2 regions of the Micromonospora sp. WMMA1976 genome follow, and region 2 is predicted to be linked to the other one. Evidence: predicted binding sites of a transcription regulator. Region 2 holds the regulator's gene; the other holds the start of a gene.
What was found. The regulator HrcA, encoded in region 2, represses chaperone genes, less so after heat shock. The targets are predictions, from matches to a motif close to GGTTNGCACNCTCNNNNNGAGNGTGCNAACC.
Positions count from the first base shown of each region.

Region 1: groES (co-chaperone GroES) is a predicted target of HrcA. The motif match lies at 5,784-5,814, and genes of this name have one in related genera.

Region 1 is NZ_CP114912.1:5,394,417-5,409,908, reverse strand. Features, by position in the region: gene O7546_RS24820 (ROK family protein) at 1-446, opposite strand, end outside; gene O7546_RS24815 (ABC transporter permease) at 478-1,737, opposite strand; gene O7546_RS24810 (ATP-binding cassette domain-containing protein) at 1,734-2,546, opposite strand; gene O7546_RS24805 (substrate-binding domain-containing protein) at 2,649-3,752, opposite strand; gene ybaK (Cys-tRNA(Pro) deacylase) at 3,957-4,436, opposite strand; gene O7546_RS24795 (class I SAM-dependent methyltransferase) at 4,493-5,692, opposite strand; gene groES (co-chaperone GroES) at 5,947-6,261, shown strand; gene groL (chaperonin GroEL) at 6,332-7,975, shown strand; gene O7546_RS24780 (molybdopterin-dependent oxidoreductase) at 8,100-9,707, shown strand; gene O7546_RS24775 (WhiB family transcriptional regulator) at 9,844-10,227, opposite strand; gene O7546_RS24770 (response regulator transcription factor) at 10,480-11,298, shown strand; gene O7546_RS24765 (DUF5319 domain-containing protein) at 11,311-11,715, opposite strand; gene guaB (IMP dehydrogenase) at 11,912-13,474, shown strand; gene O7546_RS24755 (GuaB3 family IMP dehydrogenase-related protein) at 13,505-14,623, shown strand; gene O7546_RS24750 (M1 family metallopeptidase) at 14,722-15,492, shown strand, end outside.
Region 2 is NZ_CP114912.1:4,791,565-4,807,056, reverse strand. Features, by position in the region: gene O7546_RS22025 (DUF4240 domain-containing protein) at 1-246, shown strand, start outside; gene lepA (translation elongation factor 4) at 373-2,250, shown strand; gene O7546_RS22015 (GlsB/YeaQ/YmgE family stress response membrane protein) at 2,473-2,760, shown strand; gene O7546_RS22010 (transglycosylase) at 3,013-3,297, shown strand; gene O7546_RS22005 (sugar ABC transporter substrate-binding protein) at 3,521-4,813, shown strand; gene O7546_RS22000 (sugar ABC transporter permease) at 4,810-5,796, shown strand; gene O7546_RS21995 (carbohydrate ABC transporter permease) at 5,793-6,626, shown strand; gene O7546_RS21990 (hypothetical protein) at 6,640-7,500, opposite strand; gene O7546_RS21985 (enoyl-CoA hydratase-related protein) at 7,612-8,397, opposite strand; gene hemW (radical SAM family heme chaperone HemW) at 8,417-9,640, shown strand; gene O7546_RS21975 (DUF4870 domain-containing protein) at 9,680-10,300, opposite strand; gene hrcA (heat-inducible transcriptional repressor HrcA) at 10,533-11,555, shown strand; gene dnaJ (molecular chaperone DnaJ) at 11,629-12,774, shown strand; gene O7546_RS21960 (16S rRNA (uracil(1498)-N(3))-methyltransferase) at 12,776-13,510, shown strand; gene O7546_RS21955 (SDR family oxidoreductase) at 13,637-14,398, opposite strand; gene O7546_RS21950 (histidine triad nucleotide-binding protein) at 14,479-14,823, shown strand; gene O7546_RS21945 (serine hydrolase domain-containing protein) at 14,820-15,492, shown strand, end outside.

The sequences.
Region 1 (15,492 bases), 600 kb from region 2:
GCCACCCCGGCGCCGACGCAGATCGCGTCCGGCGGCACCGACTGGTGCATCTCCTTGACCGCGCCGGCGAGCAGCGGGGCGGCCTCCCCGGCGACCAGGTTGCGCGGCCGGTCCATCTCCCGGCGGTCGAGCACCTCACCGCCGAGCCCGACCCGCGCGGCCCGCAGCCGGTCCACCTCGACGCTGTACGCGTACGCGTAGACCCGACCCGACTCGGGCCGGACGACGAGTGACGGTCGTCCGGCCCGGCCGGTCTCCTTCGGCGTCCCCTCGCTGACCAGACCGGCGCCGGCCAGGTCCGCGGTCAGCGCGCCGATGGTGCTGCGGTTGAGGCCGAGCGCGGTGGTCAGCTCGGCGCGGGTGGTGGCGCCGTGCACGTGTACGTAGCGGAGCAATGCGCCCAGGTTCTGCCGACGGATCTCGTCCTGACTGGGGCCCGCGCGCATTGCCACTGCCATCGTGTTTCCGTGCCCCTGCTCAGCGGTTGCCGGTGGCGGCGGCCCGCCGACGCGACAGCGCGTCGATGGTCGCCGCGGCGAGCAGCACCACGCCGGTGACCACGTACTTGACGCCCGAGCTGTATCCCATCAGTCCCATACCGTTGTCGATGACCGCGACCACCGCGCCACCGAGCACGGCGTCGAGGACCCGGCCCTTGCCGCCGAAGAGGCTGGTGCCGCCGATCACCGCCGCGCCGACGGCGTAGAGCAGTACGTTACTGCCACCGGTGTTGGGGTCGACGGAGTTGCCCCTGCTGGCGGCCACGATGCCGCCGATGGCGGCCATCGAGGAGCAGATGACGAAGACGGAGATGCGGATCCGGTCGACGTTGATGCCGGCCCGGCGGGCCGCCTCGGCGTTGCCGCCGACCGCGTAGATGTGCCGTCCGTAGCTGGTGCGCTGGAGCACGAACGTCCAGACGATCAGCAGCACCGCGATGATCGGCACCACGATCGGCACGCCCTTGAGCGAGGTGATCAGCACGTTGCGGCTGCGCTCCAGGTTGAGCACGTAGACCGCCACGCCGAGGATCACGGCCAGGCCGCCGATCCGCGCGCCGACCACCGTGAGCGGGTCGGTGAGCAGGCCACGGGCGGCCCGGTTGCGGTATCGCAGCAACTGCACTGCCGCGTACCCGGCGACGGCCACCGCGGCGAGCGCCCAGCCCAGCGCGGGGGTGAGGTTGCGGTTGGCGATCGCGACGAGCACGTCGTCGCGGATCGCGATGTTGGCGCCCTCGTCCATCAGCGTCAGCACGACGCCCTGGAAGGCGAGGAACCCGGCGAGCGTGACCACGAAGGACGGGATGCCGACCTTGGCGACCAGCAGACCCAGCACGGTGCCGATCACCACACCGGTGACGACGGCGGCGAGGACCGCCACGTACCAGGGGTAGCCGAGCACGGTGACGACGTTGGCCAGGATCGCGGCGCAGACGCCGCTGGCGAAGCCGGCGGAGAGGTCGATCTCGCCGAGCAGCAGGACGAAGACCAGGCCCATGGCGATGAGCGTGACCGCCGCGCCCTGGGTGAACAGGTTCGCCAGGTTGCCGGCGGTGAAGAACGACGGGCGGGCGATCGAGAAGCCCACCGCCAGCGCCACGAGCATGACCACAGCGGGGAGCGCGCCGATGTCGCCGCCGCGTACGCGGCGCCAGTAGTTGTTCACGTGGCTGTTCAGGGTCGGTGTCGGCGCGACGCCGGCCGGGCCTTCCTTCTTCACGACGATGGCGGTCATCGGACGGCTCCTGGGGTGGTGTCGGCGGGCGCGGCGCCGTTGCCGCCCGGCTCGCCGGTGAGGCCGAGGCTGCCGGATCGGCCGGCGGTGATCAGCTCGACCACCTGCGAGTGGGTGATGTCTGTGGTCTTCACCTGGGCGACCATCTGGCCGAGGTAGAGCGCGGCGATCCGGTCGGAGACGGCGAAGACGTCGTTCATGTTGTGCGAGATGAGCACCACGGCCAGGCCGTTGTCGGCCAGCCGGCGCACCAGCTCCAGCACCTGGGCGGTCTGCGCGACGCCGAGCGCTGCGGTCGGCTCGTCCAGGATGACCAGCCGGCTGTTCCAGAGCACGGCCTTGGCGATGGCGACTGTCTGCCGCTGGCCGCCGGAGAGGCTGGCGACGTGCTGGCGCAGCGACTTCACGGTGCGCACGCTCAGGCCGGCGAGCGTCTCGGCGGCCATCTGCTCCATTGTCGGCTCGTCGAGCACGATGCCGCTGCGCTTCTCCCGGCCGAGGAACATGTTCTGCACGATGTCGAGGTTGTCGCAGAGCGCGAGGTCCTGGTAGACGACCTCGATCCCGAGCGCGGCGGCGTCCCGGGGGCTGTTGATGGTCACCGGCCGCCCGTCGAAGAGGAACTCGCCGGCGTCGGTGGGGTGGATGCCGCTGATGCACTTGACCAGGGTCGACTTGCCGGCGCCGTTGTCGCCGACGAGCGCGGTCACCTCGCCGGGGTGCGCGGCGAAGGCGACGTCGCGCAGCACCTGGACGGGACCGAAGCTCTTGTCGATCCCGCGTAGCTCCAGCAGGGGGGTTGCGGACACGGGGTTCTCCTTTGGGCGGAGGGAGGTCTCGGATCCCGTCCGGCGCGGGCGCCGCCCGGCACGGGTCTCCCGTGCCGGGCGGCGCCGCCTGAGGCGGGTGGGTCAGCTCACGCCGGCGTCGGTGCAGAGCTTCGCGAAGGCACCGGTGCAGAGCTCTTCCTTGGTGACGTAGCCGTCGGCCACCACGTCCTTGACGTTGTCCTTGTAGATGGCCTTGGGCTCCAGCAGCACGGCCGGCACGTCCCGGTTGCCCTCCGGGTCCTTGACCGTCTGGCCGGTGTCCTTCCTCTCGCCCTTGGCGAGCGCGATGGCCAGCTCGGCGGCGGCGTCCGCCTCCTTCTTGACCGCCTTGTAGACGGTCATGCACTGGTCGCCGGCGAGGATGTTCTGCAGGCCCTCCTTGGTGGCGTCCTGACCGGTCACCGGGACCTTGCCGTTGAGCTTGTTCTTCTTCAGCACCGAGATGGCCGCGTTGCCGAGACCGTCGTTGGCGGCGAGCACGCCGTCGATCTTGCCGCCGGCCTTGGTCATCTGCTGCTCGAAGATGGTGGCGGCCTGCGCGTTGTCCCACGCGGGTACCGGGTCGTCGGCGACCTTGGTGTATTCCTTCGAGTCGAACTTCGGCTTGAGTACCGAGTCGTACCCGTTCTTGAACAGGGTGGCGTTGTTGTCGGTCGGCGAGCCGTTGAGGTACGCGATCGACGGGTTCTTGACGCCCTTGTCGGTCAGGCACTTGCTCAGGCCCTCGCCCTGGAGCTTGCCGACCGCCTCGTTGTCGAAGCTGACGTAGTACTGGGCGGAGCCGCCCAGGGTCAGCCGGTCGTAGTCGATGGTCGCGACGCCCTGCGACTTGGCCTTGTCGAGCACGGCCTTGCCGGTGCCGGAGTCCAGGTTGACGATCATCAGGACGTTGACGCCGCTGGTGATCATCTGGTCGGCGATGGTCTGGAACGCGGTCTTGTCGTTCTGCGCGTTCTGGATGTCGGACTCGACGCCGGCCGCGTCGAACGCCGCCTTCAGGTACTTGCGGTCCGCGCCCTCCCAGCGGGCGGAGGACTTGCTGTCCGGCAGGATCACGCCGATCTTCGGCTTCTTGGCGTTGGAGCCGCCGGCCTCGTCGGAAGAACCGCCGTTGTCACCGCAGGCGGCCATGCTGCCGGTCGCGAGGAGACCGACGGCCGCGAAGGTGAGGAAGCCCTTGCGCATGTGCAGGGTCCTTTCGGAGGTGGGGGAGTGGTGATGTTTTGTTGTGCCCGGCAACGTATTCCCCGCTTCCCATGCACCGCAAGACTGCCGAGGTCAGAAGTTTGTTGGCGGCGGTAACAATTCAGCAACGCGGTTGTCACCCGCGGGACACCGCCGGGAGAGCGCGCTCCGGGAACGCTCCCACACGTACCGTCACGAGCCCGCTCAGGCGGCGGCGATCGATGCCGTCGTCGCCCCGGTGAGCGCCACCAGATCAGTCGGCGCGAGCTGCACCTGCAACCCTCGGCGGCCCGCCGAGACGTACACGGTCGGGTGTGTCAGCGCGGAGGCGTCGATGACGGTCGGTAGCCGCTTGCGTTGCCCCAGCGGGCTGATGCCGCCGCGGACGTATCCGGTCGCCCGCTCGGCCGTCGTACGGTCCGCCATCGTCGCCCGCTTGCCGCCGGCCGCGGCGGCGAGCGCCTTCAGGTCCAGCTCGCCGGTCACCGGCACCACCGCCACCGTCAGCCCGCCGTCGACCTCGGTGACGAGCGACTTGAACACGCGCTCCGGTGCCACCCCGAGCGCGGTCGCGACGAGCGCGCCGTAGTTCGGCGCGTCCGGCGAGACGTCGTAGGTGTGGGTGCTGTGGGCGATCTTCCGCTTGCTCAGCAACGCGATCGCCGGAGTGCCAGGGCCCGCCACCGGATCAAGCTAGCCCGGTCGCCGGCCCGCCGCGAGCCGAAACCGCGCGCCGCGGGTCAGCCGCCCGCCGGAACCGGCCGGCAGACGAGCACCGTGGGGCCGCCGGCGACCCGGGTCAGCACCAGGTCGGCCGCCGCCTCGCCGGAGAGCCGCAGGTCACGGCGTAGCTTCTCCGGCTCCAGCGCCGACCCGCGCTTGCGGATCTCGACCCGGCCGACCCGCCGCTCCCGCAGCAGCGCGCGCAGCCGCTTCAGCGAGAACGGCAGCACGTCGGTGATCTCCAGGCAGCGGGCGAACGGGGTGGGCCGGGCCTCGTCGGCGTACAGGTAGGCGATCGACGGGTCGGCGAGCGTCGCGTCGAGGTCGGTGGCCAGCTCGGCGACCAGGTGCGCCCGGACCACCGCCGGATCCGGGTCGTAGAGGAACCGCCGGACCGGTCCCACCGGCGCCTCCTGCCCGCCCGTGCCGGTGAGGAGCGACACCGCGTCGTCGCGCTCGCGCAGCACTGTGGCGCGGCGCGGGACCTCGGCCAGGTCACCGCACCAGAGCGCGGCCTCGACCAGGTCGCCGTCCACGCTCACCCATTCCGCCTCGGCGCCCGCCGGGATCAGCGCGTGGTCGAGCCCCGGCGCCACCTTCACCACGGTCCGCGGCACCCGCGCGGCCAGGCCGGTGACGAAGTCCCACGGCGGGGAGTAGGCGTTCGGGTCGAAGACGCGCCGCCCGGTGCCGGCCCGCCGCCGCGCCGGATCGCAGAACACCGCGTCGACAGGGCGCACGTCGAACGCTGTGGCGTCACCGCAGGAGACGGTCACCAGGTCGGCGAGCCCGGCCGCCTCGGCGTTGGCGGCGGCCATCGCGGCGGTGAGCGGGTCGGCCTCCACCGCGTACACCCGGATGCCGGCGCGGCCCGCGGCGAGCGCGTCGGCGCCCAGCCCGCACCCCAGGTCGGCCAGCGTGGTCACGCCCGCGGCGCGCAGCCGCGCGGCGCGCCGGTCCGCGACCGCGCGCCGGGTGGCCTGCTCCAGCCCGGCCCGGGTGAGGAACATCCCGGCCGCGACCGGGCCGAACTTGCCGGCCGCCCGGCGGCGCAGCTCCGCCTGGGTCAGTGCCGCCGCCGCGAGCCCGCCGGGGATGCCGGCCGAGCGCAGCGCGGCCGCCGCCGCCAGCGGGTCGCCGCCGGCCACCCGCTCGGCCGCGGCGAGCGCCGCCGACCCCTCGGGGGTACGCAGCGCGGCGAGCTGGTCGAGATCCACGCGCTCATTCTCCCGGCCCGGTTCCGGCGCGACACGGAGGGCGACGCGTTGGCACTCTCCTTGACGGAGTGCTAGCCGAGGAATAACCTGCGATTAGCACTCTCACCCTGAGGGTGCCAACGCCCGAGCCTCGTGCCCGGGGGTTGAGCGCCAGGCGGACCGGCACCCGCGACGACGGCCCCGCCCGGTGGCATGTGGCAGATTGACGCTGGTCGGCGTGCCGGCCGGCAACGACACCAAGTACCCGGGAGGGTATGCCCGTGACTACCGCGACCAAGGTTGCGATCAAGCCGCTCGAGGACCGCATCGTGGTCCAGGCGAACGAGGCCGAGACCACCACCGCCTCGGGCATCGTGATCCCCGACACCGCCAAGGAGAAGCCGCAGGAGGGCACCGTCCTCGCTGTCGGCCCGGGCCGGATCGACGACAAGGGCAACCGCGTGCCGATCGACGTGAAGGTCGGCGACACCGTCCTCTACTCGAAGTACGGCGGCACCGAGGTCAAGTACGCCGGCGAGGAGTACCTGGTGCTCTCCGCCCGCGACGTCCTCGCGGTCATCGAGAAGTAAGCAACCGATCAGTGTCGTTGCCCCGGTCCGGCTCGCCGGGCCGGGGCAACGTCGCTTCGAAGGGATACTGATGGCGAAGATCCTCAGCTTCTCGGACGACGCCCGGCACCTGCTGGAGCACGGTGTCAACGCCCTCGCGGACGCGGTGAAGGTCACCCTCGGCCCGCGCGGGCGCAACGTCGTCCTGGACAAGAAGTTCGGTGCGCCCACGATCACCAACGACGGCGTGACCATCGCCAAGGAGATCGAGCTCACCAACCCGTACGAGAACCTCGGCGCGCAGCTGGTCAAGGAGGTGGCGACCAAGACCAACGACGTCGCCGGCGACGGGACCACCACCGCCACCGTGCTGGCCCAGGCGATGGTCCGTGAGGGCCTGCGCAACGTGGCCGCCGGCACCAACCCGACCGGCCTGAAGCGGGGCATCGACGCGGCGGCCGCCAAGGTCTCCGAGGCGCTGCTCGGCAAGGCCGTCGAGGTCTCCAGCAAGGAGTCGATCGCGCACGTCGCGACCGTCTCCGCGCAGGACGCCGCGATCGGCGAGCTGATCGCCGAGGCGATGGAGAAGGTCGGCCGCGACGGCGTCATCACCGTCGAGGAGGGCTCCGCGCTCACCACCGAGCTGGAGGTGACCGAGGGTCTCCAGTTCGACAAGGGCTTCATCTCCCCGAACTTCGTCACCGACCTGGAGGCGCAGGAGGCGGTCCTGGAGGACCCGTACATCCTGATCACCACCCAGAAGATCTCGGCGATCGAGGAGCTGCTGCCGCTGCTGGAGAAGGTCCTCCAGAACAACAAGCCGCTGCTCATCGTCGCCGAGGACGTCGAGGGCCAGGCCCTGTCGACGCTCGTGGTGAACGCGCTGCGCAAGACCGTCAAGGTCTGCGCGGTCAAGGCCCCCGGCTTCGGCGACCGCCGCAAGGCGATGCTCCAGGACATGGCGATCCTCACCGGTGCCGAGCTGGTCGCCCCGGAGCTGGGCTACAAGCTCGACCAGGTCGGCCTGGAGGTGCTGGGCACCGCCCGCCGCGTCGTGGTCGACAAGGAGAACACCACTGTCGTCGACGGTGGCGGCCAGTCCGCCGAGGTCGCCGACCGGGTCGCGCAGATCCGCAAGGAGATCGAGGCCTCCGACTCCGAGTGGGACCGGGAGAAGCTGGCCGAGCGGCTGGCGAAGCTCTCCGGCGGCATCGCCGTGATCAAGGTCGGCGCGGCCACCGAGGTCGAGATGAAGGAGCGCAAGCACCGCATCGAGGACGCCATCGCCGCGACCAAGGCCGCGGTCGAGGAGGGTACGGTCCCGGGTGGCGGCGCCGCCCTGGCCCAGATCCTGCCGGCGCTCGACGACGACCTGGGCTTCACCGGTGACGAGAAGGTCGGCGTCTCGATCGTGCGCAAGTCGCTCGTCGAGCCGCTGCGCTGGATCGCCCAGAACGCCGGCCACGACGGCTACGTGGTGGTGCAGAAGGTCGTCGGCCAGGACTGGGGCCACGGCCTCGACGCCGCCACCGGCGAGTACGTCGACCTGGCCAAGTCCGGCATCATCGACCCGGTGAAGGTGACCCGCAACGCGGTCAGCAACGCCGCCTCGATCGCCGGCCTGCTGCTCACCACCGAGAGCCTCGTGGTGGAGAAGCCGGCCGAGCCGGAGCCGGCCGCCGGTGGGCACGGCCACTCGCACGGCCACGGCCACCAGCACGGCCCGGGTTTCTGACCCGAGCAGCACGGCCCGACGTCAGGGCACACCGCCGACCCGGTGGTGTGCCCTGACGCGTATGTCCTTACGGAACGCTGACGGGATTGGCAGCCGGACCGGCGGGTCGATCAGACTGGGTGCCGTGAGCACCCTCTCCCGCCGCCGCGCGGCGCTGGCCGGTGTCGTCGCCGCAGTGGTGGCACTCGGCACCGCCGAACCCGTGGCGGTCCTGACCGGTCCCCGGTCCGCGCCGCTCGTCGCCGTCGGCGGACTCGTCGTCGACCTGGTGCCCGAGCCGCTCAAGCAGTTCGCCATCGACGTCTTCGGCACGTACGACAAGATCGCCCTGCTGGCCGGGACGGCGCTGCTGCTGGCCGCCTTCGGGGCGCTGCTCGGCCTGGCGGCGGCCCGGCGGCTGGTGATCGGCCTGGCCGGCGTCGCCGCGTTCACGGTGCTCGGCGTCGCTGCCGCGCTGACCCGGGCCGGCGCGGACGCGTTCGACGCGCTGCCCTCGCTGGTCGGCGGCGGACTGGGCGCGCTGACGCTCTGGGCGTTCGTGGCCGGACCACTGGGGCCCGGCCGGGGCGCGGCCGCGCAGCCGGCACCGCCTCCGGCGGTCGCCGCGCTCGCGGGGGAGGAGAAGACCCCGGGTGGCTGGGAGCCGGTCCGGCACGACGACGACGCGGAGTCGCGGCGGCGTTTCCTGCGCGGCGCCGGGCTGCTCACCGGTGCGGCGGCGGTGGCCGGGCTGGGCGGGCACTGGCTGGCGGGCCGGCGCGGCGTGTCGGCGGCCCGGGAGGCGGTGACGTTGCCCGCCCCGGTGGCGCCCGCCCCGCAGGTGCCGGCCGGAGCGGACCTGTCACTGCCCCGGCTGGCGCCGTACGTCACGCCGAACCGGGAGTTCTACCGGATCGACACCGCGCTGGTGGTGCCGCAGGTGGACCCGGTCACCTGGCGGCTGCGGATCCACGGGCGGGTGCGCAACCCCATCGAGCTGAGCTTCGACGACCTGCTGGCCCGCCCGATGGTCGAGCGGTACGTGACGCTCGCCTGCGTCTCCAACGAGGTGGGCGGCGACCTGATCGGCAACGCGCGCTGGCTCGGCGTACCGATCAAGGAACTGCTCGACGAGGCCGGCCCGGCCGACGGCGCGGACCAGGTGGTCGGCCGCGCGGTCGACGGCTGGACCTGTGGCACGCCCACCTCGGTGCTGCGCGACGGCCGGGACGCGCTGCTCGCGGTCGGCATGAACGGCGAGCCGCTGCCGATCCAGCACGGCTTCCCGGTGCGGATGGTGGTGCCGGGGCTCTACGGGTACGTGTCGGCCTGCAAGTGGCTCACCGAGCTGGAGCTGACCAGCTTCGCCGACTTCGACGCGTACTGGGTGCCGCGTGGCTGGTCCGCGCAGGGACCGATCAAGACGCAGTCCCGGATCGACACGCCCCGGCCCCGCAGCCGCCCGGAGGCCGGCCCGGTGACGGTGGCCGGTGTGGCGTGGGCGCAGCACCTCGGCATCAGCCGCGTCGAGGTACGCGTGGACGCTGGCCCCTGGCAGGAGGCGACACTGGCGCCTGCCGTGTCGGCGGACACCTGGGTGCAGTGGTCTTGGCGGTGGGACGCGACGCCGGGCGAGCACTCGCTCCAGGTGCGGGCGACCGACACGACTGGCGAGACGCAGACGGAACAGCGTGCCCCGGTAGCCCCCGACGGCGCGACGGGATGGCACACAGTCAGGGTCACCGTCGCCTGACCCACCGACTCCGCGTCCCCGCTCCTCGGCGCCCCGCAATAGGGGCGCAAAGCTTCCAAGATCTACGCGTGGGGTGCCACGACACGACGCCGCGCCCCGTAACTCGGGGCGCGGCATCGGGGGTCGTGGAACCGGGTCAGGCGACCTTGCGCTGGTCCGGCACGGCGGTGTTGTGCGGCCGGCCGAGGCGCGCCTCCAGTCGGGCGATGTCCACCTTGGTCTGCCGGCGGTCGGCCAGGTCCTCCCAGCCGAGGGCGAGCAGCCGCAGCCGCTCCGACTCGCTGAACCCGCCCCAGACGCCGTACGGCTCGCGTACGGAGAGCGCGTGGGCGGCGCATTCGGCGCGCACCGGGCAGGCGCGGCAGACCGACTTGGCGCCGGTCTCGCGGCGCAGCCGGGAGGAGCCGCGCTCGCCGTCCGGGTGGAAGAACTGCGCGCTGTCGCGGCCACGGCAGGCTCCGAGCCGCTGCCAGTCCCAGAGCTCGTCGATCGGTCCAGGCAGCCTACGTACGTTCGACATCAGCACCCCTCCTCCCGCGCGGCACCGCGGAGAATGTTCGTTGCCAGCTACCGGGCGGCGGTCCGCGCGGGATGCCGGTTCCGGATGAACCCCTCGGTACCCGAGCGGTCCGCGCCTCACACATCTGTGATCGAAAACGTCGGACACTCGGCGGCATATGCCCCATCTGTCGGAAAAGTTCGGATGATTGCCCGGAACCCCCTCCCGACCCCACCTCCGCATGGTCTGCTCTGAGTCGGAGAGGAGACCACTGTGCGTAGTGTTCTTGTGTGCGTTCGGACACCATTGGCGGCCCAGCATCTGACCTCCGCGGCGGCGCGGCTCGGGCTGTCCGGCGTCGTCCGGACGGCCGTCTCCGATCCGGAGGTGATGTTGCGGCTCGCCGAGCGTCCGGTGGACGTGGTGCTCGCCGACACCGCGCTGACCCGGCCGGACAGCGCCGGCTTCGTCCGGCGGGTGCTGGCCCGCGCCCCGCAGGCGGCGGTGCTGCTGCTCGGCGCCGAGGAGTCGGAGTCGGCGGCGGCCACCATCAGCGCCGGAGCGCGGGGCCTGATCCAGAACGCCGACCACGACCTGACCAGCGCGGTGGCCAAGGCGCTACTGCTGCTGTCCGCCCCCGGGCGGAGCAACAGGAACCGGGTGGCGGACACCGCCCGGGACGCGGCGGCGGTGGGCGGGCCGACCCGGCCGGCGGCGCCGGGGCGTACCCAGGGCGGTCCCGGCTGGCCGGCGACGGCCCCGGTGGACGCCGCGGGCCTGCCCACCGTGGTGCCCGTGCAGCGGGGTGAGGACCCGGACGACCCGGCGGCGGCCGACGGCGCGGAGGCGCCCCGGGCGGGTGCGGTCCAGCGGCCCGCGCGGACGCCGCGCAGCGCGATCGGGCTGACCGAGCGGGAGCTTCAGGTGCTGCTCGGCATGGCCGAGGGCAAGAGCAACGCGGAGATCGGGCGGGAGCTGTTCGTCTCCGAGGACACGGTCAAGACACACGCCCGGCGGCTGTTCCGCAAACTCGGCGCGCGCGATCGGGCACACGCCGTGGCGGCCGGGTTCCGGGCGGGCCTGGTCGCCTGACCCGCGCGGGGATCACTCCTGCGCGGAGTCGTCGGTGCCCTCGGTGAGGGTGTCGTGCACGCCGTCGGCGTACCCGCGGGCGTAGTCCCAGCTCACGTAGTGGTCCGGGTCCGGGTCGTAGGCCGGCTCGTGCACCCGGGGACGCCCCGAGTTGAGCAGGTGGCGCAGGTTGCCGCGGAGCAGGTCCCAGTCGAAGTAGTGCGGCTCGCGGCAGTCCTCGCACTCGATCACCAGGCCGCGCACGCCGATCGGCTGGAGCAACGCCTGGTAGATCTCCAGATCGGCGAGATCCTCCAGGACGTCCTGGCGCTCGACCTCGGTCAGCGGGTCGAGCGCGTCGTCGTCGCCGGGATCGTGCAGGCCGGCAGCCGGATCGGCCGGGTCGCCGTTGAACGGGTCGATGGGCTCGTCGTGCACCCCCTCACCGTAGACCCCGAGCCGCCGGAAAGCCCGCCCCAGCCCGTGCTGTGGCCCTGCCTACCCTTGGCCCGCCGCTGCCCGGGCGCGGACGGGTAGGTGGGTACGATGAGGCGACGCGCCGTCACCCGGCGCCTGCCGGTGCCCCCGCGCGCCGCCTCGCTGCAGCCCGTTCGACCAGCTCAGGGGAGCAATCGTGGAGAATTCGCCCAGCACCGAGATCCCGGCCGGCGCCGACGGCGGGGAGCTGGGTGGCCATCTGCCCGAGCTGCCTGCGGGTTCGGCCCGCGTGGTGCCGCTCGGGCTGACCTTCGACGACGTCCTGCTGCAGCCGGGCGAGTCGGACGTCGTCCCCAGCCGTGTCAACACCCGCACCCGCCTCACCCGCAACATCGAACTGACCGTGCCGCTGCTGTCCAGCGCGATGGACACCGTCACCGAGGCGCGGATGGCGATCGCCATGGCCCGCCAGGGCGGCATCGGCGTGCTGCACCGCAACCTCTCCGTCGAGGACCAGGCGCTTCAGGTCGACCTGGTGAAGCGCTCCGAGTCCGGCATGATCACCAACCCGGTGACCGCCAGCCCGGACGACACGCTTCGCGAGGTGGACGCGCTCTGCGGGCGCTACCGCATCTCCGGCGTACCGGTGGTGGACGGGCAGGGCCAGTTGGTCGGCATCGTCACCAACCGCGACATGCGGTTCGTCTCCGACCCGGCCACGCCGGTGCGCGAGATCATGACCCGCACCCCGCTGATCACCGCGCCGGTCGGCGTGAGCAAGGACGACGCGCTCGGCCTGCTGCGCCAGCACAAGATCGAGAAGCTGCCGATCGTGGACGCGGGCGGCAAGCTGCGCGGCCTGATCACGGTGAAGGACTTCACCAAGAGCGAGCAGTACCCGAACGCCACCAAGGACGACGCGGGCCGGCTCCGGGTCGCCGCCGCGGTCGGCGTGGGCGAGGACGGCTACAAGCGGGCCCGCGCGCTCGTCGACGCCGGCGTGGACGTCGTCATCGTGGACACCGCGCACGGCCACCAGCGCGCCGTGCTGGAGATGGTCACCCGGCTCAAGCGGGACGTCACCATCGACATCGTGGGCGGCAACATCGCCACGTACGCGGGCGCGAAGGCGCTCGTCGAGGCCGGCGCGGACGGCGTCAAGGTGGGCGTCGGCCCGGGCGCCATCTGCACCACCCGGATCGTGGCCGGAGTCGGCGTACCGCAGATCACCGCGATCATGGAGGCGGCCCGTGCCGCCCGCCCGGCCGGCGTGCCGGTGATCGGTGACGGCGGCATCCAATACTCCGGCGACATCGCCAAGGCGCTCGTCGCCGGCGCCGACACGGTGATGCTCGGCAGCCTGCTGGCCGGATGCGAGGAGAGCCCCGGCGAGCTGATCTTCATCAACGGCAAGCAGTACAAGGCGTACCGGGGGATGGGCTCGCTCGGCGCGATGCAGTCGCGCGGCCAGGGCAAGTCCTACTCCAAGGACCGCTACTTCCAGCAGGACGTGCTCGCCGAGGACAAGCTGGTCCCGGAGGGCGTCGAGGGTCAGGTGCCCTACCGGGGGCCGCTGTCCGCTGTCGCCCACCAGCTCACCGGCGGGCTGCGCGCCGCCATGGGGTACGTGGGCGCGGAGAGCATCCCGGAGCTGCACCGGCGTGGCCAGCTCATCCGGATCACCGCGGCCGGGCTCAAGGAGAGCCACCCGCACGACATCCAGATGACAGTCGAGGCGCCCAACTACCACTCCCGCTGACCCACCACCCCCAACCACCTGGAGTCCCTCATGCGTGACGTGGTCGAGATCGGGCTGGGCAAGACCGCGCAGCGCGGCTACCACCTGGACGACATCGCCATCGTGCCGAGCCGCCGCACCCGGGACGTCGACGACGTCTCCACCGCGTGGCAGCTCGACGCGTACCAGTTCGGCATCCCGTGCGTCGCGCATCCCTCCGACGCGACCATGAGCCCGGCCTCGGCGGTCCGGCTCGGCCAGCTCGGCGGGCTTGGCGTGCTCAACGTCGAGGGCCTCTGGACCCGGTACGAGAACCCGGCCAAGATCCTGGAGGAGCTGGCCGGTCTCGGCGAGGACGCGCGGGCGACCAAGCGCCTCCAGGAGGTCTACGCCGAGCCGATCCGGCCCGACCTGATCGCCGAGCGGGTCCGCGAGCTGCGTGAGGGCGGCGGCACGGTGGCGGTGCGGGTCTCCCCGCAGCACACCCTGGCGTTGGCCCCGGTGATCCTCGACGCCGGCGTGGACATCCTGGTCATCCAGGGCACGCTCGTCTCGGCCGAGCACGTCTCGACCACCGACGAGCCGCTGAACCTCAAGGAGTTCATCGCCGACCTGGACCTGCCCGTCGTCGTCGGCGGCTGCACCGACTACAAGACCGCGCTGCACCTGATGCGTACCGGCGCGGCCGGCGTGATCGTGGGCATCGGCGGCGACGACTGGTCGACCACCGAGTCGGTGCTCGGCATCCGGGTGCCGATGGCCACCGCCATCGCCGACGCCGCCGCGGCCCGCCGCGACTACCTGGACGAGACCGGCGGCCGGTACGTGCACCTGATCGCCGACGGCGACATGCAGACCTCCGGCGACATCGCCAAGGCGCTCGGCTGCGGCGCGGACGCGGTGATGCTCGGCGAGCCGCTGTCGCTGTGCGAGGAGGCCCCGGCCGGCGGTGCCTGGTGGCACTCCGCGGCCAGCCACCCGTCGCTGCCCCGTGGCGCGTTCGAGGTGGCCGGCGAGCCGCTCGGCTCGATGGAGAAGCTGCTGTTCGGCCCGGCCGACGAGCCGGACGGCCAGCTCAACCTCTTCGGCGGCCTGCGCCGCGCGATGGCCAAGTGCGGCTACCGCGACCTGAAGGAGTTCCAGAAGGTCGGGCTCGTCCTCGACCGCTGAGCACCGCTGAGCACCGGCTGAGCACCGCGTGACGGCGCGGGCGGCGGCGCGGACGTGTTCCGGCCCCGCCCGCGCCGTCGCGCGTCTAGGCTCGCCGGGTGAGACGGGGGCGGGTCTGGGCGGCAGGGCTGGTGGCGGCGGCGCTCGCGCTGGGCGGCTGCACCGGCGGTGACGACAACGGGTTCCGGCCGGGTGCGGCGGACGCCGGTGACCCGTACGTGCCAGGCGCCGGCAACGGCGGCTACGACGTGGGCCACTACGCGCTGGACGCGCGCTACGACCCGGCGAGCGACCGGCTCACCGGCACCGCCACGCTGACCGTCACCGCCACCCGGGCGCTGTCCCGCTTCCAGCTCGACCTGGCCGGGCTGGACGTCGAGCAGGTGCGGGTGGACGCGGAGACGGCGAAGCACCGCCACGACGGCGCCGAGCTGATCGTCACCCCGCCGCGCGGGCTGCCGTCGGGAAAGCGGTTCACCGTCGAGGTGACGTACGGCGGGGTGCCGCAGCCGCTGCCCAACGCCGAGCTCGGCGACGGCGGATTCCACGCCACGCCGGACGGTGCGATAGCGCTCGGCCAGCCCGAGTCGGCGAGCACGTGGTACCCGGTGAACGACCACCCGTCGGACAAGGCGACATACGACCTCGCGGTCACCGTGCCGGACGGCCTCGCCGCGCTGTCCAACGGCGTGCCGGAGGGCAGGACGTCGAACGGCGGCTGGACCACCTGGCGCTGGTCCGAGCGCGCGCCGATGGCCAGCTACCTGAGCACGCTGGTGATCGGCGACTACCGGGTCAGCAGCGGCACCCACGCCGGGAAGCCGCTCGTCACCGCCGTCGCCGCAGCGCTGCCCGCGGACGGTCCGGCC
Region 2 (15,492 bases):
GACGCGCTGGCCGAGCTGCCGCAGGTCCGGGCCGCGGCGCTCAGCGGCGAGGAGTTCGAGTGCGAGCAGATGCTGGCGGTGCCGTGGGACGCGTACCGGAAGGCCACCGCGTCCGACCTGCCGGCCGAGCGTGACCCGGTTCCGGTGCCCGACCTGAACGACTTCTGGGACTTCGACGACGAGGAGGAGGCCCGCCGCCGCCTGCCGCGGCTGGCCGCACTCTTCGTCGAGCCACCCGTGGAATAGCCGAGCCACCCGTGGAATAGCGGTGGAGTGAAGGGGGAGCCCGGGCGCGCGCCGGGCGACGTGGGACCATGGAGGGGGCCGGCGGCGCGCCGGCCCGCTCACGTCAGCCGACCAGAACGGACCGCTGTGCCACCGACGCTCGATCCCGGCGCGAACGCTCCTGGTGCCACCGACCCGGCGCGCATCCGGAACTTCTGCATCATCGCCCACATCGACCACGGGAAGTCGACCCTGGCCGACCGGATGTTGCAGCTCACCGGTGTGGTCGACCCGCGGCAGATGCGCGCGCAGTACCTGGACCGGATGGACATCGAGCGCGAGCGCGGCATCACCATCAAGAGCCAGGCCGTGCGGATGCCGTGGACGATCCGCGAGGGCGACCGGGCCGGTGAGAGCGCCGTGCTCAACATGATCGACACCCCGGGCCACGTGGACTTCACCTACGAGGTGTCCCGTTCGCTCGCCGCCTGCGAGGGCGCGATCCTGCTCGTCGACGCCGCGCAGGGCATCGAGGCGCAGACGCTCGCCAACCTCTACCTGGCGCTCGAGAACGACCTGCACATCATCCCGGTGCTCAACAAGATCGACCTGCCGGCCGCCCAGCCCGAGAAGTACGCCGAGGAGCTGGCGCACCTGATCGGCGGCGACCCGGCGGACTGCATCAGGGTCTCCGGCAAGACCGGCGAGGGCGTGCCCTACCTGCTGGACGAGATCGTCCGGCAGTTCGTGCCGCCGGTGGGCGAGGCCGAGTCGCCGGCCCGCGCGATGATCTTCGACTCGGTGTACGACGTCTACCGGGGCGTGGTCACGTACGTCCGGGTGATCGACGGCCGGATCTCGGCCCGGGACCGGATCAAGATGATGTCCACCGGCGCGGTCCACGAGCTGCTGGAGATCGGCGTCATCTCGCCGGAGATGGTGAAGGCCGACGCGCTCGGCGTCGGTGAGGTGGGCTACCTGATCACCGGCGTGAAGGACGTGCGCCAGTCCCGGGTCGGTGACACGGTCACCATCAACAACAACCCGGCCAAGGAGGCGCTCGGCGGCTACAAGGATCCGAAGCCGATGGTCTACTCGGGTCTCTATCCGATCGACGGCTCGGACTACCCGAACCTGCGCGAGGCGCTGGACAAGCTCAAGCTCAACGACGCCGCGCTGGTCTACGAGCCGGAGACCTCCGGCGCGCTGGGCTTCGGTTTCCGCTGTGGCTTCCTCGGCCTGCTGCACCTGGAGATCATCCGGGAGCGGCTGGAGCGGGAGTTCAACCTCGACCTGATCTCCACCGCGCCGAACGTGGTCTACCGGGCCATCCAGGAGGACGGCGAGGAGATCGTGGTCACCAACCCGAGCGAGTACCCGACCGGCAAGATCGCCGAGGTGTACGAGCCGACCGTGCGGGCCACGGTGCTGACCCCGAACGACTACGTGGGTGCGGTAATGGAGCTGTGCCAGGGTCGCCGGGGCAGCCTGCTGGGCATGGACTACCTCTCCGCCGACCGGGTGGAGCTGCGGTACACGCTGCCGCTGGCCGAGATCATCTTCGACTTCTTCGACCAGCTCAAGAGCCGCACCAAGGGTTACGCCTCGCTGGACTACGAGCCCTCCGGTGAGCAGGCGTCCGACCTGGTGAAGGTCGACATCCTGCTGCACGGTGAGCCGGTCGACGCGTTCAGCGCGATCGTGCACAAGGACAAGGCGTACACGTACGGCACGACGATCGCGGCGAAGCTGCGCACGCTGATCCCGCGCCAGCAGTTCGAGGTGCCGATCCAGGCGGCCATCGGCAGCCGGGTGATCGCCCGGGAGACCATCCGCGCGATCCGCAAGGACGTGCTCGCCAAGTGCTACGGCGGTGACATCAGCCGGAAGCGCAAGCTGCTGGAGAAGCAGAAGGAGGGCAAGAAGCGGATGAAGATGGTGGGCCGGGTGGAGGTCCCCCAGGAGGCGTTCATCGCGGCGCTGTCGTCCGACTCCGGCGACGGCAAGCCCGCCGGCAAGAAGTAGGTCGCCAGAGCCCACGAACCGGCCGGCGTCCCCTCGCAGGGGCGCCGGCCGTTCGCGTACCCAGGAAATTTTCAGCTGCTGGCAGCGCTCCCACCTGCGGGTTCGTCCCGGCCGGGGGAGCGGCGGTCGTTGCCGCCGGTTTCGGTTTTCGATGCGTCGGGCACTTAGCGGTCACGACAGCAACCGCACAGAACGTGCGAAATCGCTTTAGGAGGACCGACCGTGGAGTTCACCGTCTGGGGCATCATCACCGCGCTCGTCGTGGGTCTGATCGTCGGCGCGCTGGGCCGGCTGGTCGTGCCGGGCCGGCAGAACATGCCGATGTGGCTGCACATGGTGATCGGTGTCGGCGCGGCGCTGCTGGGCACCGTCCTGGCCCGTGCGCTCGGCATCGCCACGCAGACCGCCGGTATCGACTGGGCCGAGCTGGCCGTGCAGGTCGTGCTCGCCGCCATCGGTGTGGCCCTGGTGGCCGGCGTCGGCCGCCGCCGCAGCGTCTCGCGTTACTGATCGACGCATCACGCGCCTCGACGGGCGCCCGGCCCCACGGCCGGGCGCCCGTCGGCGTATTCGGCGCATTGAACCCCGTCGGTGTGCCGGGCCCGCCCGCCGCGCCGGGTTTCGGGGAGAAGCAGCAGGTCAGGGTACGTCTGAACAATTCGTCATCGGAGTCGGTTTGGATTTCCGGACGGTCGGGAACTTAGCGATCACGACAGTAACCACACAAAAACGTGTGACCGGATCTTAAGGAGGAGGGCGACCATGGAGCTCACCGTTTGGGGCATCATCACGGCGCTGGTCGTTGGTCTGATCGTCGGCGCGCTGGGCCGGCTGGTCGTGCCGGGCCGGCAGAACATGCCGATGTGGCTGCACATGCTGATCGGCGTCGGCGCCGCGCTTCTGGGCACGATCGTGGCCCGGGCCTCCGGCTTCGCCGAGACCGCCGGTATCGACTGGCGCGAGCTGATGCTGCAGGTGCTCTTCGCCGCGATCGGCGTGGCCCTGGTGGCCGGTGTCGGTCGTCGCCGCGGCGTCTCGCGCTACTGACCCCGCATCACGCGCCTCGACGGGCGCCCGGCCTCACGGCCGGGCGCCCGTCGCCGTGTGCGGCCCCTTGAGCTGCCCGGACGGCATCGATGTCGGCCGGGCCTCCGGCTGCGATACGGTCGCCTGTGCCCTCCGTCACGAACACCCCCTGTTGTAAAGGAAATTTTCCTACTAAGGTGCGGCGGAGAAGGTTAGTGCCAAACGGCCCTGAGGGAGATATGGCGTGAACAGGTGGAAGCGGCTGGCTCCGGTCACCGCCATCGTGGCGTCGGCCGCGTTGGTGCTGACCGCGTGCGGTGGCTCCGGCGACGACGACAAGGCCGCCGACAACAGCAAGCTCACTGTGTGGATGATGGGTGAGGGCGGCGACGCCCAGACCAAGTTCCTCGACAGCGTCGAGGCGGAGTTCAAGAAGAAGCACCCCGAGACCGACGTCGTGGTGCAGTACATCCCCTGGCTCGAGGCGCCGAAGAAGTTCCAGGCCGCGCTCGCCGGCGGGGAGGGTCCGGACGTCACCGAGCTGGGCAACACCGAGACCCAGGGCTGGGCCGCGCAGGAGGCCCTGGCCGACGTCTCGGACAAGTTCAACGGCTGGTCCGAGGGCAAGGACATCCTGCCCGACCTGGTCAAGAACGCCCAGCTCGACGGCAAGCAGTACGGCGTGCCGTGGTACGCCGGCGTGCGCGCCGTCTACTACCGCACCGACTGGTTCGCCGAGGCGGGCGTGAAGACGCCGACGAACTGGGACGAGATGGTCGCCGCCGCGAAGGCCGTGCAGGCCAAGAAGCCCGGCACCTACGGCATCGCCCTGCCCGGCAACTCCGAGCTGCCGTTCTACTCCTTCCTCTGGGGTGCCGGCGGGGAGATCGCCACCAAGGAGGGCGACAGCTGGAAGTCCGGCTACAACACCCCCGAGGCGCAGAAGGCGGTCAAGTTCTGGACCGATCTGGTCACAGTGCACAAGGTCGCCCCGCCGGCCGCCGCCGGCTGGAACGAGGTCGACGCCCGTACCCAGTTCGCCACCGGGAAGGCCGCGATGGCGTTCGCCGGCAGCTGGCAGGGCGGCGCGATGAAGAAGGACAACCCCGACATCGAGAAGGTGTGGGGCACGTTCCCGATCCCCGGCCCGGACGGCAAGGCCGCCCCGGCGTTCGCCGGTGGCTCCGACATCGCCATCTGGAAGGACAGCGAGCGGCAGGCGCTGGCCTGGGACTACATGACCGTGCTGCTGAGCAAGCAGAAGGACAAGGAGTTCGCCAGCAGCCTCGGCTTCTTCCCGGTCTACCAGGACCTGGTCAGCAGCGGCGACTACGCCAACGACAAGGTGATGGCCGCGTTCGCGACCGCCATCCAGAACACCAAGCTGACCCCGCTCACCCCGAAGTGGGTCGAGGTCAGCCGGACCAAGACGGTGACCCAGGCGATGAACAGCTCGGTCATCAAGGGCCAGAAGACGGTCGAGAAGGCTACCGCCGACGCGGCCACCGAGATGGAAAGCATTCTCAACGCCAAGTGACCACGCTGACCGAGGCCACCGGCGAGGCCGCCGCGCGGGAGACCCCCGCGCGGCGGCGCCGTCGCCGGGTGGACCACCTTCCGTACCTGCTCCTCCTGCCCTGCCTGGCGATCATCGCCGTGCTGCTGCTCTGGCCGCTCGGCCAGGTCGTGTGGATGTCCTTCCACAAGCTGGACAGCGTCCGGCAGTTGCGCGGCGACCGCGAGTGGCCGTGGGTCGGCCTGGCCAACTACGCGCAGATCCTCGGCGACCCGTTCTTCCGTACGGTGCTGCGCAACACGGTGCTGTTCGCGCTCGCCAACGTGGCGCTCACGATGATCCTCGGCACCCTGGTCGGGCTGCTGCTCAACCGCCTGGGCAAGAAGATGGCCACGTTCGTGGCGAGCTGCGTGATGCTCGCCTGGGCCACTCCGGCGCTGACCGGCACGATCGTCTGGAAGTGGATCTTCGACGACACGAGCGGCCTGGTCACGTGGCTGTTCAACAAGCTCCCGGACGGGCTGTCCACGGCCCTGTTCGGGCGCAGCGACTGGACCGGGTACGGCTGGTTCAACGACCCGCTGCTGTTCTTCGCCATCCTGACGCTCGTGGTGGTCTGGCACTCGTTCCCGTTCATCGCGGTGAGCGTGCTGGCCGGGCTCAAGAGCGTGCCGACGGAGTTGCAGGAGGCGGCCCGGGTCGACGGCGCCGGGCCGTGGAAGGTGTTCTGGTCGGTGACGTTCCCGGTCCTGCGGCCGGTCTTCGGCATCCTCGTGGTGCTCTCCACGATCTGGGACTTCAAGGTCTTCACCCAGCAGTTCGTGCTGGCCGGCGGCACCCAGGACCGGTCCACGTTCATGCTGTCGATCTACTCGTACGCGGAGGCGTTCTCGCCGCCGCCGAAGTACGGCCTCGGCTCCGCCATCGCAGTCATCCTCACCGTGATCCTGCTCGTGGTGACCGCCCTGTACGTCCGCATGGTGCTGCGGCAGGAGGACGAATGATGAAGAAGATCGCCCTCAACGGCGCGGGCCTGCTGGTCGCGCTCTTCGCCGCGTTCCCGGTCTACTGGATGGTGGCGACGTCGCTGAAGCCCAACCGGGAGATCTTCTCGTCCACGCCCCGGCCGGTGCCGGCGGAGCCGACGCTGGAGCACTACCGGGAGATCCTCACCGGCAACCTGATCCCGGGCGTCACGTTCGCCGACTTCTTCCTCAACAGCGCGCTCGTCGCGCTGGCGACGGTGCTGCTGAGCGGGCTGGTCGCGCTGCTCGCCGCGACAGCCGTGGCCCGGTTCCGGTTCAAGCTGCGCACCACGTTCCTGATCATGCTGCTGGTGGTGCAGATGATCCCGCTGGAGGCGCTGGTCATCCCGCTGTTCCTGATGATCCAGCGGCTCGGCCTCTACAACACGCTGCCCAGCCTGATCCTCACGTACCTCGGCTTCTCGCTGCCGTTCGCGGTCTGGATGCTGCGTGGCTTCGTCGCCGCGGTGCCGAAGGAACTGGAGGAGGCCGCCGCCATAGACGGCGCCAGCCGGGCCCAGACGTTCCGCAAGGTGCTGTTCCCGCTCGTCGCGCCCGGCCTGGTCGCCACCAGCATCTTCTCGTTCATCACCGCGTGGAACGAGCTGATCTTCGCGCTGACCTTCATCAACGACCAGCAGAAGTACACGCTGCCGGTGGCGATGACGTTCTTCTTCGGCCGGGACGACACCGCCTGGGGCTCGGTGATGGCCGCGTCCACGCTGTTCACCCTGCCGGTGATCGTCTTCTTCCTGCTGGTGCAGCGCCGGATGGTCTCCGGGCTGGTCGCCGGAGCCGTGAAGGGCTGAGGGCCGCGGCCGGTCAGGCCGCGGCGAACACCTCGGCCCGCACCTCGGTGGCCGGGTCGCCCTTCACCCGGGCCCAGGAGCCCTGCTCGGCGGTCCACTCCAGGTTGCCGAAGCGGACCTTCTTCACGCCGTGGTCGTCGGCGTGCGAGACCAGCCAGTGCGCGTACCGCCAGCCGTTGCGGTCGCCGCCGGCCGGCACGGTGAGCGCGGTCAGGTCGGTCGCCGTGGGCAGCCGGGGCAGCCCCCAGTCCAGCGACAGACTCTCCAGCACGGCGCTGGCGGCGGCCGGGCCGCGCATCGTCGGCGGCGAGGAGACAGTGCAGGCCACCGCGCCGGTCGCGTGGCCGAGCAGCGCGCGGGTCAGGACCTCCGACTCGTCCGCCCACTTCTCGTACGCCTCGGGGAACGCCGACCGCTGCACCCGCTGGGCGGCGTCGGTGACCCGCATCCGCTCCCAGCCCTTGACCTTCTTCAGCGCGGCGTAGAACTTGTTCGCCGCGTACCGCGGGTCCTGGACCTGCTCCGGTGTGCCCCAGCCCTGGCTCGGGCGCTGCTGGAACAGGCCGAGCGAGTCGCGGTCACCGTGGGCGATGTTGCGCAGGTGCGACTCCTGGTACGCGGTCGCCAACGCCACCACCACCGCCCGCTCGGGCATCCGGCGCTGCATCCCGATGGCCGCGATGGTGGCCGCGTTCGCCATCTGGTCGGCGCCGAGCACCACCTCGCCGTCCGCCTTCACGGTGCAGGTCCGGCTGGACAGGGGGAGCCGCAGGTGCTCGCCGAACTGCTTGGTCACGACATAGACCGCGAGCAGTGCCAGCACGCACACCGCCACCCCAGATGCCACGATCGCCGCTCGCGTCCGCACCCGCACCCCCTGTCCCGACAGTCCGACAAGCGTACGTCCCACCCGCACCGGCGCGTCTCGGCCGACCGGCGGGCCCCACCTCGGCCGCAATGGCTCCCGCGGGGCCCGCCGCGCACCTCAGTCTCCGGCGGGCACCCAGGCGGCGGGACGCTTCTCCCGGAACGCCATGACGCCCTCGCGTCCCTCGTCGGAGAGGAAGTACCCGGTCGACAGCGCGGCCAACTCGGCGATCTCGGCCCGCAGGTCGGTCCCGGCGGGCCGGCGCAGCAGCTCCTTCGCCCCGGCCAGCGCCCCCGGCGCGCCCTTCACCAGCGAGTCGCAGTAGCGCCCGACGGCGGCGTCCAACTCGTCGGCCGGCACCGCGGCGGTGACCAGGCCGATCTCGGCGGCGCGGCGGCCGTCGAACGTGTCGCCGGTCAGGTACAGCTCGGCGGCGGCCCGCTGGCCCAGCCGCGGCAGCACGGTCGCCGAGATCACCGCCGGAATCACGCCGATCCGCACCTCGGTGAACGCGAACGTCGCCTCCTGCGCGCAGACCGCCAGGTCGGCGGCGGCGATCAGGCCCAGCCCACCGGCCCGGGCCGGCCCGGCGACCTTCGCCACCACCGGCTTCGGGCACTCCCGCACCGCCACCAGCACGTCGCCGAGCATCCCGGCGGGCACCGTGCCGCTGGCGTACGCGGCGGCGGTCTCCTTCAGGTCGGCGCCGGAGCAGAAGACCGGGCCGGTGTGGTCGAGCACGATCGCGCGTACCGCGTCGTCGGCGACCGCGTCGGCCAGCCCGGCCAGCAGCTGGGTCATCAGGGGCGTGGAGAGCGCGTTGCGGTTGTGCGGGCTGTCCAGGGTGAGGGTGGTCACCCCACGGGCCGTGGCGACTCGCACGAGAGCGTCCGGAGAGGTCATGCCGGGCACACTAGTGGCCATGCCCGGCGTCCTTCCAGAAGGCGAACCCGTCCCGCGCGACGGATCGCTGCCCGCCACCGCCCGCCGCGACGTCGGCGCGCGCGGTTTCGGCGTGTACGTCCACGTGCCGTTCTGTGCCAGCCGGTGCGGTTACTGCGACTTCAACACGTACACCGCCGCCGAGCTGGGCGGCGGGGCGAGCCGGGAGACGTACGCCGACTCGGTGCTCGCCGAGCTGGAGCTGGCCGCCCGGGTGCTGGGCGACTCGCCGCCGCCCCGGGTCGACACCGTCTTCGTCGGCGGCGGCACGCCCACCCTGCTGCCCGCCGACGACCTGGCCCGGATCCTCGACGGCATCGACCGGGTCTGGGGGCTGGCCGCCGACGCCGAGGTGACAACCGAGGCCAACCCCGAGTCGGTGAGCCCGGAGTCGCTCAAGACGCTGCGGGCGGCCGGCTACACCCGGATCTCGCTCGGCATGCAGTCCGCCGCTCCCGGGGTGCTCGCGGTGCTGGACCGGCGGCACAGCGCGGGCCGGGCCACCGCCGCCGCGCTGGAGGCGCGCGACGCGGGATTCGAGCACGTGAACCTGGACCTGATCTACGGCACGCCGGGCGAGACGGCCGACGACTTCGCCGCCTCGCTGGCCCAGGTGGTCGACGCGGGCGTGGACCACGTCAGCGCGTACGCCCTGATCGTGGAGGACGGCACCCGGCTGGCCGCGCGGATGCGACGCGGCGAGTTGCCGTACCCCTCCGACGACGTGGCAGCGGACCGCTACCTGGCCGCGGAGGCCGCGCTCGGCGAGGCCGGATTCTCCTGGTACGAGGTGTCGAACTGGGCCCGCTCGGCGGCGGCGGCGTGCCGGCACAACCTGCTCTACTGGACCGGCGCCGACTGGTGGGGCCTGGGCCCGGGGGCGCACAGCCACGTCGGCGGCGTGCGCTGGTGGAACGTCAAGCACCCGAGCGCGTACGCGGCGCGGCTGGCCGAGGGCGCCTCGCCCGCGCTGGCCCGGGAGCGGCTCACTCCGGACGAGCAGCACATGGAGGACGTGATGCTGCGGGTACGGCTCGCCGCCGGCCTGCCGCTGGACGTGCTGGACGAACCCGGCCGGGCGGGCGCCGAGCGGGCCCGGGACGCCGGGCTGCTCGACGCCGGGGCGTACGCGCGAGGGCTCGTGGTGCTGACGCTGCGGGGCCGGCTGCTGGCCGACGCGGTGGTACGCGACCTGCTGCCGTGACCGGCACCGGCCGGCCGCCCCCTCGGCCGGCCGGCGGTGTCACTTGATGAAGTTGTAGGTCATCGGGTAGCGGTAGAGCACACCCTCGTTGGCCTTGACCCCGCCGATGATGCCGAAGATCAGCGGCACCAGCCAGACCAGCATCGGGACGAAGAACAGGATCCCGCAGGTGATGACCGTGATCACCCAGGCGAGCACGCTGGCGATGGTCCAGGTGATCTGGAAGTTCAGCGCCGAGACCGCGTGGGCGCGGACCGTCGGGGACTGCTGACCCCGGGCCATCATCGCGATCAGCGGGGCAACCCAGCCGAGCAGACCGCCACCGACGATGACACCGGCGGCGCCGCCGAAGTGCGCCACCAGGGCCCACGTCTTCTCGTCGTTGTTGGCGTAGGAGGCCGGGCCGTACCCGCCACCGGCGGGGTAGCCGGGCGTGCCACCCGGCGGGGGGTAGCCGCCCGGCGGGGGGTAGCCGCCGCCCGGGGGCGGGTAGCCGCCCGGGGGCGGATAGTCACCGGGCGGGGGATAGCCGCCGGCGCCCGGCGCCCCGGACAGTGGAGCGGTGGGCGGTTCGCTGCCCGGCGACGAGCCGTAGGGCGCCGACGGGTCGGGCTGGGGGCCGGAGTCCCCTGCCCCTGGAGGGCGAGGAGGTTCTGTCATGGTCGCCACGGTAGGGGCACCGGTCAACTCGCACCAGAGCGACACAGACCGACGATGACCGGCTGTTCGGCCCTGGTGGGCGGCGCTGTGTGGTGGGCCGCACCGCAGGTCCGTCAGGCGATCATCGCGTCGGCGGGGGTGCCGACGTAGACTGGCACTCGCTACAGTCGAGTGCCAGCCGCCCGGCGGATGCCGCGTGCCGGCCCGGCCGAGGTGCGTCAGGAGGTGGGGAATGGGTCTCGACGACCGCAAACTCGCCGTGCTGCGCGCGATCGTCGAGGACTACGTCGCCACGCAGGAACCGGTCGGCAGCAAGGCCCTGGTCGAGCGGCACCAGCTCGGCGTCTCGCCCGCCACCGTGCGCAACGACATGGCGGTGCTGGAGGAGGAGGGCTACATCCGGCAGCCGCACACCAGCGCCGGCCGGGTGCCCACCGACCGCGGCTACCGCCTCTTCGTCGACCGGCTGTCCCGGGTCAAGCCGCTCAGCCCGGCCGAGCGCCGGGCGATCGAGCGCTTCCTGGTGGGCGCTGTCGACCTGGACGACGTGGTGCACCGTACGGTCCGGCTGCTCGCCCAGCTCACCCGTCAGGTGGCGGTGGTGCAGTACCCGAGCCTGGCCCGGTCCAAGGTGCGCCACCTGGAGCTGGTGCCGATCTCCACCACCCGGCTGATGGTCGTCATGATCGCCGACACCGGCCGGGTCGAGCAGCGGCTGGTCGAGCTGCCCGCCCCGGTGCCCGCCGACGACGTGACCGACCTGCGCCGGCTGGTGAACGAGAAGCTGGTCGGCAGCCAGCTCGCCGAGACGCCGCCGCTGGTGCAGGCGCTCGTCGACGAGTCCGCGCCGCACCTGCGCCCGGCCATGACCACGCTGTCCACCGTGCTGCTGGAGACGCTGGTCGAGCGGCACGAGGAACGCCTCGCGCTGGCCGGCCAGGCCAACCTCACCCGGGGCGGCCTGCTCGACTTCCAGGGTTCGCTGCGCCCCATCCTGGAGGCGCTCGAAGAAGAAGTAGTGCTGCTCAAGCTGATCGGCGAGACCGAGCCGAGCACCACCCGGGTGCTCATCGGCGACGAGAACGAATTCGACAACCTGCGGGCCGCCTCGGTGGTCAGCACCGGGTACGGACCGGGCAGCACGATCGTCGGTGGACTCGGCGTGCTCGGGCCGACCCGGATGGACTACCCCGGCAATATCGCCATGGTGAGGGCCGTGGCACGCTACGTGGGCGAACTGCTGGCCCAGAACTGACCAGTCTGGGCCGACGGCCGGTTCCGGCCGACGACCGGAGCGACGCGAGACGAACATGAGGACACCTAACGCAGTGGCCAGGGACTACTACGGCATTCTCGGCGTGAGCCGGGACGCCTCCGACGACGAGATCAAGCGCGCCTACCGCAAGCTGGCGCGGCAGTTCCACCCGGACGTCAATCCGGACCCGGAGGCCCAGGAGAAGTTCAAGGACATCAACGCCGCGTACGAGGTCCTCTCGGACGACCGGAAGCGGCAGATCGTCGACCTGGGCGGCGACCCGCTCGCCCCGGGCGGCGGTGGCATGGGCGGCCCGGGCGGTCCCGGCGGCGCCGGCCCGTTCGTCGGCTTCCAGGACATCATGGACGCGTTCTTCGGCGGTGCCGCGGGCGGCAGCCGTGGGCCGCGGCCGCGTACCCGCCCCGGCGCGGACGCGATCCTGCGCCTGGAACTGGACCTCAACGAGACCGCGTTCGGCGTCGAGGCGCCGATCACCGTCGACACCGCGGTGCTCTGCACCACCTGCTCCGGCGCCGGCACCGCCGCCGGCACCCACCTGGCCACCTGCGAGGCGTGCGGCGGCCGGGGCGAGGTGCAGTCGGTGCAGCGGACCTTCCTCGGTCAGGTGGTCTCCGCCCGGCCGTGCACCGTCTGCCAGGGCTACGGCACCACCATCCCGCACCCCTGCCCGACCTGCGCCGGTGACGGCCGGGTACGCACCCGCCGCTCGCTGACCGTCAAGATCCCGGCCGGGGTCGAGGACGGCATGCGGATCCGCCTGGCCCAGCAGGGCGAGGTCGGCCCCGGTGGCGGCACCGCCGGTGACCTCTACGTCGAGATCCACGAGCGGCCGCACGACGTCTACTCCCGCAAGGGCGACGACCTGCACTGCCGGGTCACGGTGCCGATGACCGCCGCCGCGCTCGGCACCCGGCTGACCATCAAGACGCTGGACAGCGAGGAGACGGTCGACGTCAAGCCCGGCACCCAGCCCGGCAGCACACTGCGGTTGCGCGCCCGGGGCGTACCGCACCTGCGCGGCACCGGCCGGGGTGACCTCTACGTGCACCTGGACGTGCGTACCCCGACCAAGCTCGACGCCGACCAGGAGCGGATGCTGCGCGACTTCGCCAAGACCCGCGGCGAGGAGGTCGCCGAGCTGACCAAGCAGGGCGGCTTCTTCTCCCGGATGCGCGACGCCTTCAACGGGCACGCCTGAGGTGTCCGCGCCGCTGTTCCTGGTCGAGGCGCTGCCCACCGGTGACACGCTGACGCTGGACGGCCCGGAGGGCCACCACGCGGCCACCGTGCAGCGGCTGCGTGTCGGCGAGGAACTGGTGCTCGCCGACGGCCGGGGCGGCACCGCCGCCGCGGTGGTCACCGCCGTCGGCCGCGGCACGCTCGACCTGCGGGTCACGAGCCGGGGGTACGCGGACGCGCCGGTACCCCGGCTCGTCGTGGTGCAGGGCATCGCCAAGGGCGACCGGGGTGAACTCGCCGTGCAGGCGATGACCGAGGTCGGGGTGGACGAGATCGTGCCCTGGGCGGCGTCCCGCTCGGTGGCGCAGTGGCGCGGCGAGCGGGGCGAACGGGCCCGGCAGAAGTGGGTCGCGACCGCCCGCGAGGCGGCCAAGCAGGCCCGCCGCCCGTGGCTGCCGGTGGTGGCCGGCGCGCCGGACGAGTCCACCGCCTCGGTGGCCCGCCGGATCGCCGGCGCGGCCGGCGCGTTCGTGCTGCACGAGGGCGCGCAGGACCGGCTGACCACAGTCGACCTTCCGGCCGCCGGCGAGATCGTGCTGGTGGTCGGCCCGGAGGGCGGCATCGCCGACCACGAGCTGGCCGCGTTCGCCGAGGCGGGCGCCCGCACGGTCCGCCTGGGCCCGTCGGTCCTGCGTACGTCCACGGCAGGCGTGGCAGCCCTGACAGTCCTGGCCACCCGCCTGACCCACTGGTAACCCCCGCGCCCGCCCCTCTTTTCGGTGCGCGCTGATCTTGCAGTTTCGGCCCGCGCGGCGCCCCTTTTGCGGCGTTTGCCTGGGCCGAGAGTGCAAGATCGCGGGGGTCAGGGGCGAGGGTGGGGGTCAGGAGCGGAGGTAGGAGGCGCCGTTCAGGTCGATGATGGTGCCCGACGCCCACTCGGCCTCGGGGCCGGCCAGCCAGTACACCGCCGCGGCGATCTCCTCCGGCCGGGCCACCCGGTGGAACGGAGACTGGGCGCGTACCGCCTCGCCCCGCTCGCTCTTCAGATGCTCGTTCGTCATGTCGGTCTCGACGAAGCCGGGCGCCACGCAGGCCACAGCGATGCCGTACGGCGCCAGGGCCACCGCCAGCGACTGGGCCATCGCGTTCATCCCGGCCTTGCTGGCCCCGTACGCCGGGTTGGCCGGCTCGCCCCGGAACGCGCCCCGGGACGAGACGTTCACGATCCGGCCCCCGCGGTCGCGCATGTGCTGCGCGGCGCACCAGGCCGCGTTCGCGGCGCCGACCAGGTTGGTGTCGAGCACCTCCCGCCACCGCGCCCGCCACTGTTCGTAGCTGCTCTCGAAGACCGGGTGCGGTGGATCGGCCGGCCCGAACACCCCGGCGTTGTTCACGAGTACGTCGAGCCCGCCGAGCCGCTGGGCCGCCTCGTCCACCACGGCGCGTACCGCGTCGGGGTCGGCCAGATCGGCGCGTACCACCACGTGCCCGTCACCGGGCAGTTCGGCGCGCAGCCGCTCGGCCAGCTCGGCCGAGTCCCGGTGGTGGATCGCCACCCGGTCCCCACCGGCGGCGAACGCCCGCGCCACCGCCCGCCCGATGCCCCGCGAGGCCCCCGTCACCAGCACCGCCCGTCCCGACATGGCGGCCATCCTGCCGCATCCTGCCGGTCCGCCCGGCGGTGCCCCCGCCACGCTTGCGGCGGCGTCCTTACACTGCTGCGATGGACTGCCTCTTCTGCCGGATCGTCGCCGGGGAGATTCCGGCCACCATCGTCCGCGAGACCGCCACCACCCTGGCCTTCCGGGACATCGACCCGAAGGCGCCCACGCACGTGCTGGTGATCCCCAAGGAGCACTACGCGGACGTGGCCACGTTGGCCCAGGGTGCGCCCGAGCTGGCCGGCGAGGTGCTCCAGACCGCCGCCGTGGTGGCCGAGGAGGAGGGCCTGACCGTGGACGGGTTCCGGCTGATGTTCAACACCGGCCCGTACGGCGGCCAGGAGGTCTTCCACGTGCACGCCCACCTGCTCGGCGGCGCGCCGCTCGGCCCGATGCTCTGCCGATGACCGACGTCTCCGACCGGCTCGCCCGGATGGTGCGCCAGGCGCAGGCCACCGGGCGGATCCCGGCGGTGTCGGCCGCCCTGCACCGGGCCGACCGGCCGCTCTGGACCTGCACCGTGGGCGACACCGGCAACGACACTCCGCTGGGGCCGGAGACGGTGTTCCGGATCGGCTCGGTCACAAAGACCTTCACCGCGGTGCTCGTCATGCAGTGCCGCGACGAGGGGCTGCTCGACCTGGACGACCCGATCGGGCGGCACCTCGACCTGCCCGCGCACGGCGACGCGACGGTACGCCGGCTGCTGTCGCACACCGCCGGCCTGCAACGCGAGCCGCACGGCGACGTGTGGGACAGCCTGCGCGCCCCGGCCGTCGACGAGATGCTTGCCGACCTGGCCCGGGTCGAGCGGGTGCTGCCCACCGGCCAGCGCTTCCACTACTCCAACCTCGGACTGGCGCTGCTCGGCGAGGCGGTCGCCCGGCTGCGCGGCGGCACCTGGGCCGAGGTGCTGGCCGACCGGGTGCTCGGCCCGCTCGGGCTGACCGCCACCGGCCCGTACCCGACCGAGCGGGCCGCGACCGGGTTCCTGGTCGACGCGTACTCCGACGAGGCCCACCCGGAACCACCCGCCGACTTCGGCGCGGTGGCCCCCGCCGCGCAGCTGTGGAGCA